3 regions of the Citrobacter portucalensis genome follow, and region 1 is predicted to be linked to each of the others. Evidence: predicted binding sites of a transcription regulator. Region 1 holds the regulator's gene; each other region holds the start of a gene.

What was found. The regulator ArgR, encoded in region 1, controls arginine synthesis, uptake and breakdown. The targets are predictions, from matches to a motif close to ANTGAATAAAAATACANT.
Region 2: argA (amino-acid N-acetyltransferase) is a predicted target of ArgR. The motif match lies at 1,948-1,965, and genes of this name have one in related genera.
Region 3: argC (N-acetyl-gamma-glutamyl-phosphate reductase) is a predicted target of ArgR. The motif match lies at 1,795-1,812, and genes of this name have one in related genera.

Annotation. Positions count from the first base shown of each region.
Region 1 is NZ_CP092466.1:494,256-497,496, reverse strand. It holds gene mdh (malate dehydrogenase) at 55-990, opposite strand; gene argR (transcriptional regulator ArgR) at 1,427-1,897, shown strand; gene yhcN (peroxide/acid stress response protein YhcN) at 2,275-2,541, shown strand; gene LY264_RS02405 (barstar family protein) at 2,599-2,877, opposite strand; gene aaeB (p-hydroxybenzoic acid efflux pump subunit AaeB) at 2,997-3,241, opposite strand, start outside.
Region 2 is NZ_CP092466.1:949,859-953,099, reverse strand. It holds tRNA gene LY264_RS04580 (tRNA-Met) at 20-96, shown strand; tRNA gene LY264_RS04575 (tRNA-Met) at 249-325, shown strand; tRNA gene LY264_RS04570 (tRNA-Met) at 359-435, shown strand; gene amiC (N-acetylmuramoyl-L-alanine amidase AmiC) at 510-1,763, opposite strand; gene argA (amino-acid N-acetyltransferase) at 1,998-3,241, shown strand, end outside.
Region 3 is NZ_CP092466.1:4,851,466-4,854,706, forward strand. It holds gene argB (acetylglutamate kinase) at 1-689, opposite strand, end outside; gene argC (N-acetyl-gamma-glutamyl-phosphate reductase) at 700-1,704, opposite strand; gene argE (acetylornithine deacetylase) at 1,860-3,011, shown strand.

The DNA of each region.
Region 1 (3,241 bases):
GCCTGATGGCGCTACGCTTATCAGGCCTACAAATACACGCAGGCCTCTCTCGCGTTACTTAACGAACTCTTCGCCCAGAGTAATATCTTTTTTCAGCGTATCCAGCATGCCTTCCAGCGAGCTTTGTTCAAACGCGCTCAGCTTGCCGATAGACTGACGCTCTTCTACGCCGTTTTTACCCAGCAGCAGCGGCTGAGAGAAGAAACGAGCATACTGGCCGTCGCCTTCAACGTAAGCACATTCAACCACACCTTTTTCGCCGCTCAATGCGCGAACCAGGGACAGGCCGAAACGTGCAGCAGCCTGACCCATAGACAGGGTTGCAGAACCGCCACCGGCTTTGGCTTCCACAACTTCAGTACCCGCATTCTGGATACGTTTAGTCAGGTCAGCTGCTTCTTGTTCGGTGAAGCTTACGCCAGGAATTTGTGACAGCAGTGGCAGGATGGTCACGCCAGAATGGCCGCCAATAACCGGAACTTCAACGTCGCCTGGTTGTTTGCCTTTCAGTTCCGCAACAAAGGTGTTGGAGCGGATGATGTCCAGCGTGGTCACGCCAAACAGTTTGTTCTTATCGTATACGCCTGCTTTTTTCAGCACTTCTGCAGCGATAGCAACGGTAGTATTCACCGGGTTGGTGATGATACCGATACACGCTTTCGGGCAGGTTTTAGCAACTTGCTGCACCAGGTTCTTCACGATTCCGGCGTTGACGTTGAACAGGTCGGAACGATCCATACCCGGTTTACGTGCGACACCCGCAGAGATCAGTACCACATCAGCACCTTCCAGTGCAGGGGTAGCATCTTCGCCGCTGAAGCCTTTGATTTTCACAGCAGTAGGGATATGGCTCAAATCAACGGCCACACCAGGTGTTACTGGAGCGATGTCGTACAGGGAGAGTTCTGAACCTGAAGGCAGTTGGGTTTTTAACAGTAATGCTAGCGCCTGACCGATACCACCAGCAGCGCCGAGGACTGCAACTTTCATCCTAAACTCCTTATTATATTGATAAGCAAAATGTCTATTGCTCCGCGGCGGCGACCTTAATTCACAAATCCAATGAATACAACAACCACGCGTCAAGAATGCGTAGTCACGCAAATTTGGCTTTTATGCATTTAACTTACGTAAAATAAAACCTAAGTTACGTAATTCAAAACCACCCACACAGTAGAGCAACTTTCCAACAGGTGCTGACAATATACCCTACCCGCCTCTCAAAACAACATCAATTTGATAACATTTAATTTACTTTTAACCTTATTTGCGAGCCGTGACACAGGCATGTTTCTTGATAACGAAATTTGATAAAATTCCGCTCTTTCATAACATTATTTCAGCCTTGAACAAGGCAGACTGTTTGCATAAAAATTCATCTGTATGCACAATAATGTTGTTTCTACCGCCATATTACGGGTGACTTATGCGAAGCTCGGCAAAACAAGAAGAATTAGTAAAGGCGTTTAAAGCGCTACTTAAAGAAGAAAAGTTCAGCTCTCAAGGCGAAATCGTCCTCGCGTTGCAGGATCAGGGCTTTGATAATATCAATCAGTCCAAGGTTTCACGCATGCTGACCAAATTTGGCGCCGTGCGTACCCGCAATGCGAAAATGGAAATGGTGTACTGTCTTCCGGCGGAGCTGGGTGTACCCACGACCTCAAGCCCGCTGAAAAATCTGGTGTTGGATATCGACTATAACGATGCGGTCGTAGTTATTCATACCAGCCCCGGCGCTGCTCAGTTGATTGCACGTCTGCTGGACTCATTGGGGAAAGCGGAAGGTATCCTGGGTACGATTGCCGGTGACGATACCATCTTCACCACCCCAGCTAAGGGTTTTACGGTAAAAGATCTGTACGAAGCCATTCTGGAACTGTTCGAACAAGAACTGTAATACCGCCTCCCCGTCGCCTCGCGGCGGGGGAAAACACTTTCTTTTCATCCCCCTCCTTCTCTTTTCCACTGCTATTGATTTAACAAATGGTGCGTTTAACCATCAAAACACATTCACATGGTGAATATGCAGCCTTAAAAACGCACATTTTGCAAAATAAAGCATCTACATGATTTAATTAAATTTATTTTGTATAAGCTGTTTGAAATGCTCTTTTTAATTCCATTGAGTTATAAAAAATCATTTCCTTAACACTCAAAACCCAGTGAAACAATTAGCGTGGTATTAATTTATTGGGTGATTAGTGTATACTTGATTTTGTGATGAGGGTCACGAAACACAGACCCCCAATAAAAGAATTCGACGAGGTAAATATCATGAAAATCAAAACTACTATTGCAACCTTAAGCCTTCTTTCTGTCCTCTCCTTCGGTGCAAGCGCCGCGGTTACTCAGGTGAACTCACAAGAAGCACAGAATCTGCAATCCATCGGTAGCGTCTCCGTCTCTCAGATCGGTAGTTCACCAATGGACATGCGTCAGGCCATCGCCGCTAAAGCTGAAAAAGCAGGCGCCAGCAGCTATCGCGTCACCGAACTCCGTGAAGGTGCTCACTGGCACGCTACTGCAGAACTCTACAAATAAACCCTCGTCGTCTAAGTCCGACGACTTGCCCCCGCCTGCCGGGGGCTTTTTTATGTCTTACATTGAGTGACGAACGTTAAAACGCAACTGCCCTTCCAGCTCTTCTTCCGCTTCATCGAACAGTAAAATCAACGCGCCGTATCGCCTGCGCAGCTTGTCCGGTAAATGGACAAATTCAATCTCCAGCGGCAGCGGCAAGACTTCCCCGATCACCACCTCCCACAGAGAATCCAAATCAACCACCTTTTCCCGGGCCAGACCGAACGTGCGCGTGAACTCGCGATAGAAATCGCCCTGATCTTCTATCTCGTCAAAATCAAATGTATAGATGTTCATCTATAGCCACCATCCCGACGCCAGCTACTCTACAGACCGCCAATATCCAGGGGTCTCTCGCATTTTCAGGTAAGTATAGCCATAAAAAAACCGACGCTTTTAGCGTCGGTTTTCAACTCTTAATTACTGACCAGCGCATGCTGGTATTTGTGCAGCATCCCACTGAGTCGTTTTACCGGCTCGGTCACCTGAGGCGGTGCTTGCCAGATGATTAATTTCTCCTGGTAAACCTCAAGCTCCTCCAGTAACTGGCTAAAGTAGCGTCGGCGCTTGTCGTCATTTCCTGCTGAAATTACGTGATCGGCAGTACGACGAAGCTGACGATGGAATGCGGATAGATCCTCGTTTACCGGTACCGGTGCAT
Region 2 (3,241 bases), 460 kb from region 1:
TATAGTGCGCATCCACGGACGCGGGGTGGAGCAGCCTGGTAGCTCGTCGGGCTCATAACCCGAAGGTCGTCAGTTCAAATCTGGCCCCCGCAACCAATTAAAATTTGATGTAAGATTTTTGCAAAGTAGTTCGAGTCACAGCAAGGCGGCGACGCAGTGAATCCTTACGAGCTTACTCCAGTAAGTGACTGAGGTGAACGAGGAAAGCCAGCGCTGATGTGGTTTGAAATACGAAGCAAAAAGACGGACGCGGGGTGGAGCAGCCTGGTAGCTCGTCGGGCTCATAACCCGAAGGTCGTCGGTTCAAATCCGGCCCCCGCAACCAATCAAATTTGATAAAATATAAGCAGTACGGTGACGCGGGGTGGAGCAGCCTGGTAGCTCGTCGGGCTCATAACCCGAAGGTCGTCGGTTCAAATCCGGCCCCCGCAACCAACACATTAAACACCTTAACGGGTGTTTTTTTGTTTCTGCCGCCCATAAAAAAAGCGCTTTTCAGCGCTTTTTTGTTATCCCCTTCTCGCCAGCGTCGCCCCATCGGCAAAGTAGGCTTTAATCCCTGCCAGAATCGACTCTGCAACTTCCTGCTGGAAGGTCGCCGTTTTGAGTTTGCGCTCTTCCTCAACGTTACTGATAAATGCCGTTTCGACCAGAATAGACGGGATATCCGGCGCTTTTAGTACCGCAAACCCGGCCTGTTCAACCTGGTTCTTGTGCAGATTGTTGATTTTGCCAAGCTTACTCAATACCGCTTTACCAAACTTCAGGCTGTCGGCGATGGTCAGCGACTGCACCATGTCGAACATGGTGTGGTCGACGTAGCGGTCACCGCTCTTACTGACACCACCAATGAGATCCGAGGCGTTCTGGGTCTGCGCCAGATATTTCGCGGCGGTACTTGTCGCACCTTTGGTCGAGAGCGCAAACACCGACGAACCGCTGGGTTGTCGACTGGTAAAGGCATCGGCGTGAATAGAGACAAACAGGTCAGCACGCTGCTTCTGCGCTTTCGCCACGCGGACTTTAAGCGGAATGAAGATATCTTCATTTCGTGTCATAAAGACCTTCATGTTGCCCTCTTTCTCTATGAGGGCTCGCAGGCGGCGGGCAATCTGCAGCACCACATCCTTTTCACGCGTCTTGTATTTCCCCACCGCACCGGAGTCTTCTCCGCCGTGGCCTGGATCCAGCATAATGACAATGGGACGATCGCGCCCCGCTTTACCCGGCTGCGGGCCACTTTGTGCAGGTGGCACCTGTTTATCCAGATCGCCCTTGTTGTAATCTTCCAGCAATGCCAGCAGCGGATCCTGAACGTCCTGGGCATTCGCGGGATAGAGATCCATTACCAGACGTTCTTTAAAGCCTGCCACCGGAGCCAGCGCAAAAAGTTGCGGCTTCACATTCTGTTTCAGCTCGAACACCATCCGCACGGTCTTAGGATCAAACTGGCCAACGCGCGCCGACTTAATATACGGATCGTCAGGACGAATCTGCGTCCCAATGCCCTTGAGCACCGAGTTCAAATTAACGTCTTCAATATCCACAACCACACGCTCAGGATTACTCAGGGCAAACTGTTTGTATTTCAGCAGACGGTTAGATTCTACCGTGACGCGAGTGTAGCTGGACGCAGGCCAGATACGTACGGCAACGACCTGACTCACGGCCGCCAGACCCACCTGGCTGACGCTCAAAAGCCACATAGCACCCGCACCTTTCAATAAACGGCGGCGACTGATTGCTGAATTGGATCCCGACATGCTTCTCCCGAGCAAAGAAATCTTTTTTAGAGGTAATACGTAAAACGTCCGAATTGACCGGAAACTTTAGCGAATGACGCATAATCTGTCATCTATAAAAGGGTAAACATTCTTTTTATATTCACGGCATTACTGAGAAAAATCTTCGGCATGGGTAAAAATTACGCTTGCGCACAGCGCAAAAACAGAATAAAAATACACAAATTACGAATAATCATGCAATGAGGGTGTGCCGTGGTGAAGGAGCGTAGAACCGAACTGGTACAGGGATTCCGCCATTCTGTTCCCTATATCAATACCCATCGGGGAAAAACGTTTGTCATTATGCTGGGCGGCGAAGCCATCGAGCATGAAAACTTTTCCAGTATCGTCAATGACATTGGTCTTCTTCATAGCCTCGGCATCCGCCTGGTCGTGGTCTATGGCGCACGACCGCAGATTGATGCCAATCTTGCGGCGCATCATCATGAGCCGGTGTACCACAAAAATACGCGCGTTACCGACGCTAAAACGCTGGAACTGGTCAAACAGGCTGCGGGTTTACTTCAGCTTGATATTACCGCCCGCCTGTCGATGAGCCTGAATAATACGCCATTGCAGGGTGCTCACATCAATGTGGTCAGCGGTAATTTTATTATCTCTCAGCCGCTGGGTGTTGATGACGGCGTAGATTACTGCCATAGCGGGCGTATTCGTCGTATTGATGAAGAGGCCATTCACCGCCAGTTAGACAGCGGCGCAATTGTGCTGATGGGCCCGGTTGCCGTTTCCGTCACCGGTGAGAGCTTTAACCTGACGTCAGAAGAGGTCGCCACGCAGTTGGCTATCAAACTGAAGGCCGAGAAAATGATCGGCTTTTGCTCCTCTCAGGGTGTCACCAACGATGACGGCGATATTATTTCCGAGCTGTTTCCTAACGAAGCTCAGGCTCGCGTTGAGTTGCAGGAAGAGAAAGGCGATTACAGCTCCGGCACGGTGCGCTTCCTGCGCGGGGCAGTGAAGGCCTGTCGCAGTGGCGTACGTCGCTGCCACCTGATCAGCTATCAGGAAGATGGCGCATTGCTGCAGGAACTGTTCTCCCGCGACGGGATCGGTACGCAGATCGTAATGGAAAGCGCCGAGCAGATCCGTCGCGCTACCATTAACGATATCGGCGGCATTCTGGAGCTTATCCGCCCGCTGGAACAACAAGGCATTCTGGTCCGCCGCTCCCGCGAACAACTGGAAATGGAGATCGACAAATTCACGATTATTCAGCGTGATAACCTGACCATCGCCTGCGCCGCTCTGTACCCTTTCCCGGAAGAGAGAATTGGCGAAATGGCGTGTGTGGCGGTACATCCGGACTACCGTAGCTCGTCACGCGGGGAAGTGTTGCTGGAACGGATCGCCGCGCAGGCCCGGCAAATGGGGTTGAGCAAGCTGTTTGTGTTAACCACACGCAGCATCCACTGGTTCCAGGAGCGCGGCTTCACGCC
Region 3 (3,241 bases), 760 kb from region 1:
GGACGGCCCAGCGTACGCGCGGCATCCAGCGCCGCATTCACCTTCACGATCATGCCATCGGTAATAATGCCCTGTTCAATCAGCTGTTCCGCTTTCGCTGCGGTCATTTCGGCAATGCGCTGGCCTTTGCCATCCAGAATACCGCTCACATCAGAGAGCAGGATCAGATCCGCACCCAGCGTTGCCGCCAGCGCCGTTGCAGCCTGATCGGCATTCACGTTCATCAGCAGACCATCATCAGTGACACCAATAGAGCTCACTACCGGCAGAAAACCGCTTTCCAGCAGCGTGTTAATCAGCTTAGGCGAACCCGGCTGCGCCAGTCCAACATGACCCAGTTCTTTATCGAGCGGCGTCACTTTTACGCTGTCGCCATCGCCAAGATACAGACCCACAGACGCGATGTGATGCTTTTTCGCCCAGGCCAGCAAGGTTTTATTCGCCGTTCCCGCCAGGGCACCGGTAATAATGTCAATTTGATCGGCAGGCGTGACGCGCAGACCATTTTTCTTTTTCACCGGCAGATTCAGCTGCTTCATCAGCTCGTCGACCACGCAGCCGCCACCGTGCACAATGACCAGCGGACGCTGGTGCGACTCACGATAATTCACCAGGGCGGTAAACAAGCGCTCCAGCGCCTCTTCACTATCCAGTAAAACGCCGCCCAGCTTGATAATTAATGGATTCATTGTTGCACCCTTAAATAAGAGACTGCGTTTGGGCAAAGCCAAAACGAATATTTGCGCACTGCATCGCCTGTGCCGCCGCGCCTTTCAATAAGTTGTCTTCCGTCGCCACAACGATCAGATGCTCACCCTGCACAGCAAACCCGATATCGCAGAATGGTAATCCAACCACATTCTTCAACGCTGGAACCCCTTTGTCATACAGACGCACCAGCGGCTTATCGCCATACGCCTGTTGCAGCGTCTGCGCTACCTGAGCATGAGTTACACCCGCTTTAAGGCGGCAAGTGATAGTTTCCAGAATTCCGCGCGGGAAGTTGCCCAGATGCGGGGTGAAAATCACTTCAGCCCCCAGATGAGTAGCGATTTCCGGCTGATGACGATGGGTAAACACGCCATACGGTTGCAGGCTTACTTCGCAAAAACTATTAGAGATAGCCGCTTTACGGCCCGCACCGCTCACACCGCTGGTCGCATTAATTACCGGCCACTGGCCGAGATCCAACAACCCGGCGTCAATCAGTGGTTTCAGCGAAAGCTGCGCCGCCATCGGGTAACAACCCGGCACAGCAATCAGATTCGCTTCTTTCAGTTGGTCTTCTTTCCATTCCGCCAGCCCGTAAACTGCCTGCTCCAGCAGGTCGGGATGCTGATGGGTAAAACCATAATATTTTTCATAGAACGCGCTGTCATTTACGCGAAACGCACCAGAGAGGTCAAACACCACGCAACCGGCCTGCAAAAACTGCGGAGCCAGGTCATGACTTACCTCATGAGCCGTTGCGAGGAACACAACATCCACCCCTGCGCTAAACTCGCTGATATCTGACATTGGCTGCAACGGTAAATCGACAATGCCTTTCAACTGCGGATGCAAATCGGAGATTAATTTTCCTGCATCATTGCTTTGCGCTGAGACGGTCAAAGCGGTTATGGTCATATCAGGATGGCGATTTACATAGGTCACAAGCTCTGCGCCGGCATAGCCACTGGCGCCCACAATCAGCGTATTCAACATCGGGGCTGCTCACCTTCTTAGATTCTGTTGCCAGGTATAAGCCTTTATCACCTCACCTTACACTTGGTGGGTTTTATTACGCTCAACGTTAATGTATTTTTATTCATAAATACTGCATGAATATTGATACTATCATGACCCGAGGTGTGTCAACAATGAAAAACAATTTACCGCCATTTATCGAGATTTACCGCGCTCTGATTGCCACGCCATCGATTAGCGCTACCGAAGAAGCGCTCGATCAAAGCAATGCAGGTTTAATCACTCTGTTGGCGGGCTGGTTTAAAGATTTAGGCTTCAATGTGGAGGTCCAGCCGGTTCCCGATACGCGGAATAAATTCAATATGCTGGCGAGCATTGGACAGGGCTCTGGTGGTCTGTTGTTGGCGGGCCATACCGATACCGTACCCTTTGACGACGGACGCTGGACGCGCGATCCGTTCACCCTGACCGAGCATGACAATAAGCTCTATGGTTTGGGTACGGCGGACATGAAAGGCTTCTTCGCCTTTATCCTCGACGCGTTGCGTGATGTCGACGTCACGAAGCTGAAAAAGCCCCTCTACATTCTGGCCACTGCTGACGAAGAGACCAGCATGGCGGGAGCTCGCTACTTCTCTGAAACCACTGCTCTGCGCCCAGACTGCGCGATTATTGGCGAACCCACTTCACTGCAACCGGTTCGCGCACACAAAGGCCATATCTCTAATGCGATACGCATTCTGGGACAATCGGGTCATTCAAGCGATCCGGCGCGTGGCGTTAATGCGATTGAACTGATGCATGATGCCATCGGCCACATCATGCATCTGCGCGATGACCTGAAAGCGCGCTATCACCATGATGCCTTTACCGTTCCGTATCCAACGTTAAATTTGGGCCACATCCACGGCGGCGACGCCGCCAACCGAATCTGCGCCTGCTGCGAACTGCATATGGATATTCGCCCGCTACCGGGTATGACGCTAAACGATCTCAATGGGTTACTTAACGAAGCGCTGGCCCCTGTCAGCGAACGCTGGCCGGGTCGTCTGACCATATCGGAACTGCATCCACCGATTCCAGGCTATGAGTGTCCACCTGACCATCAACTGGTAGAGGTGGTTGAGAAACTGCTGGGCGCACAGACTGAAGTGGTGAACTACTGCACCGAAGCGCCATTTATCCAGACGCTTTGCCCGACGCTGGTATTGGGTCCAGGTTCTATTAATCAGGCGCATCAGCCGGATGAATATCTGGAAACGCGCTTTATTAAGCCAACTCGCGAATTAATCACCCAGGTTGTGCATCATTTCTGCTGGCATTAACTGCTTGTCACCCCGCTAATCCTTTAGTGGTAAGCGGGGTGATTTTTTAACATTCCCATAAGCAACGCTTATTTGATTGGATGTGAATTAAATAACGTAAATTCACGGCATTTATTCGTTTGCTGAACCGATTTCGCAGCAATTGACGTCACGTGTTTTACGTGGCTTTATAAAAGACGGCTAAAAAGTTAAGTCCGCAAGATTTCGCGTGATAGTCAGGCGTGAAAGAT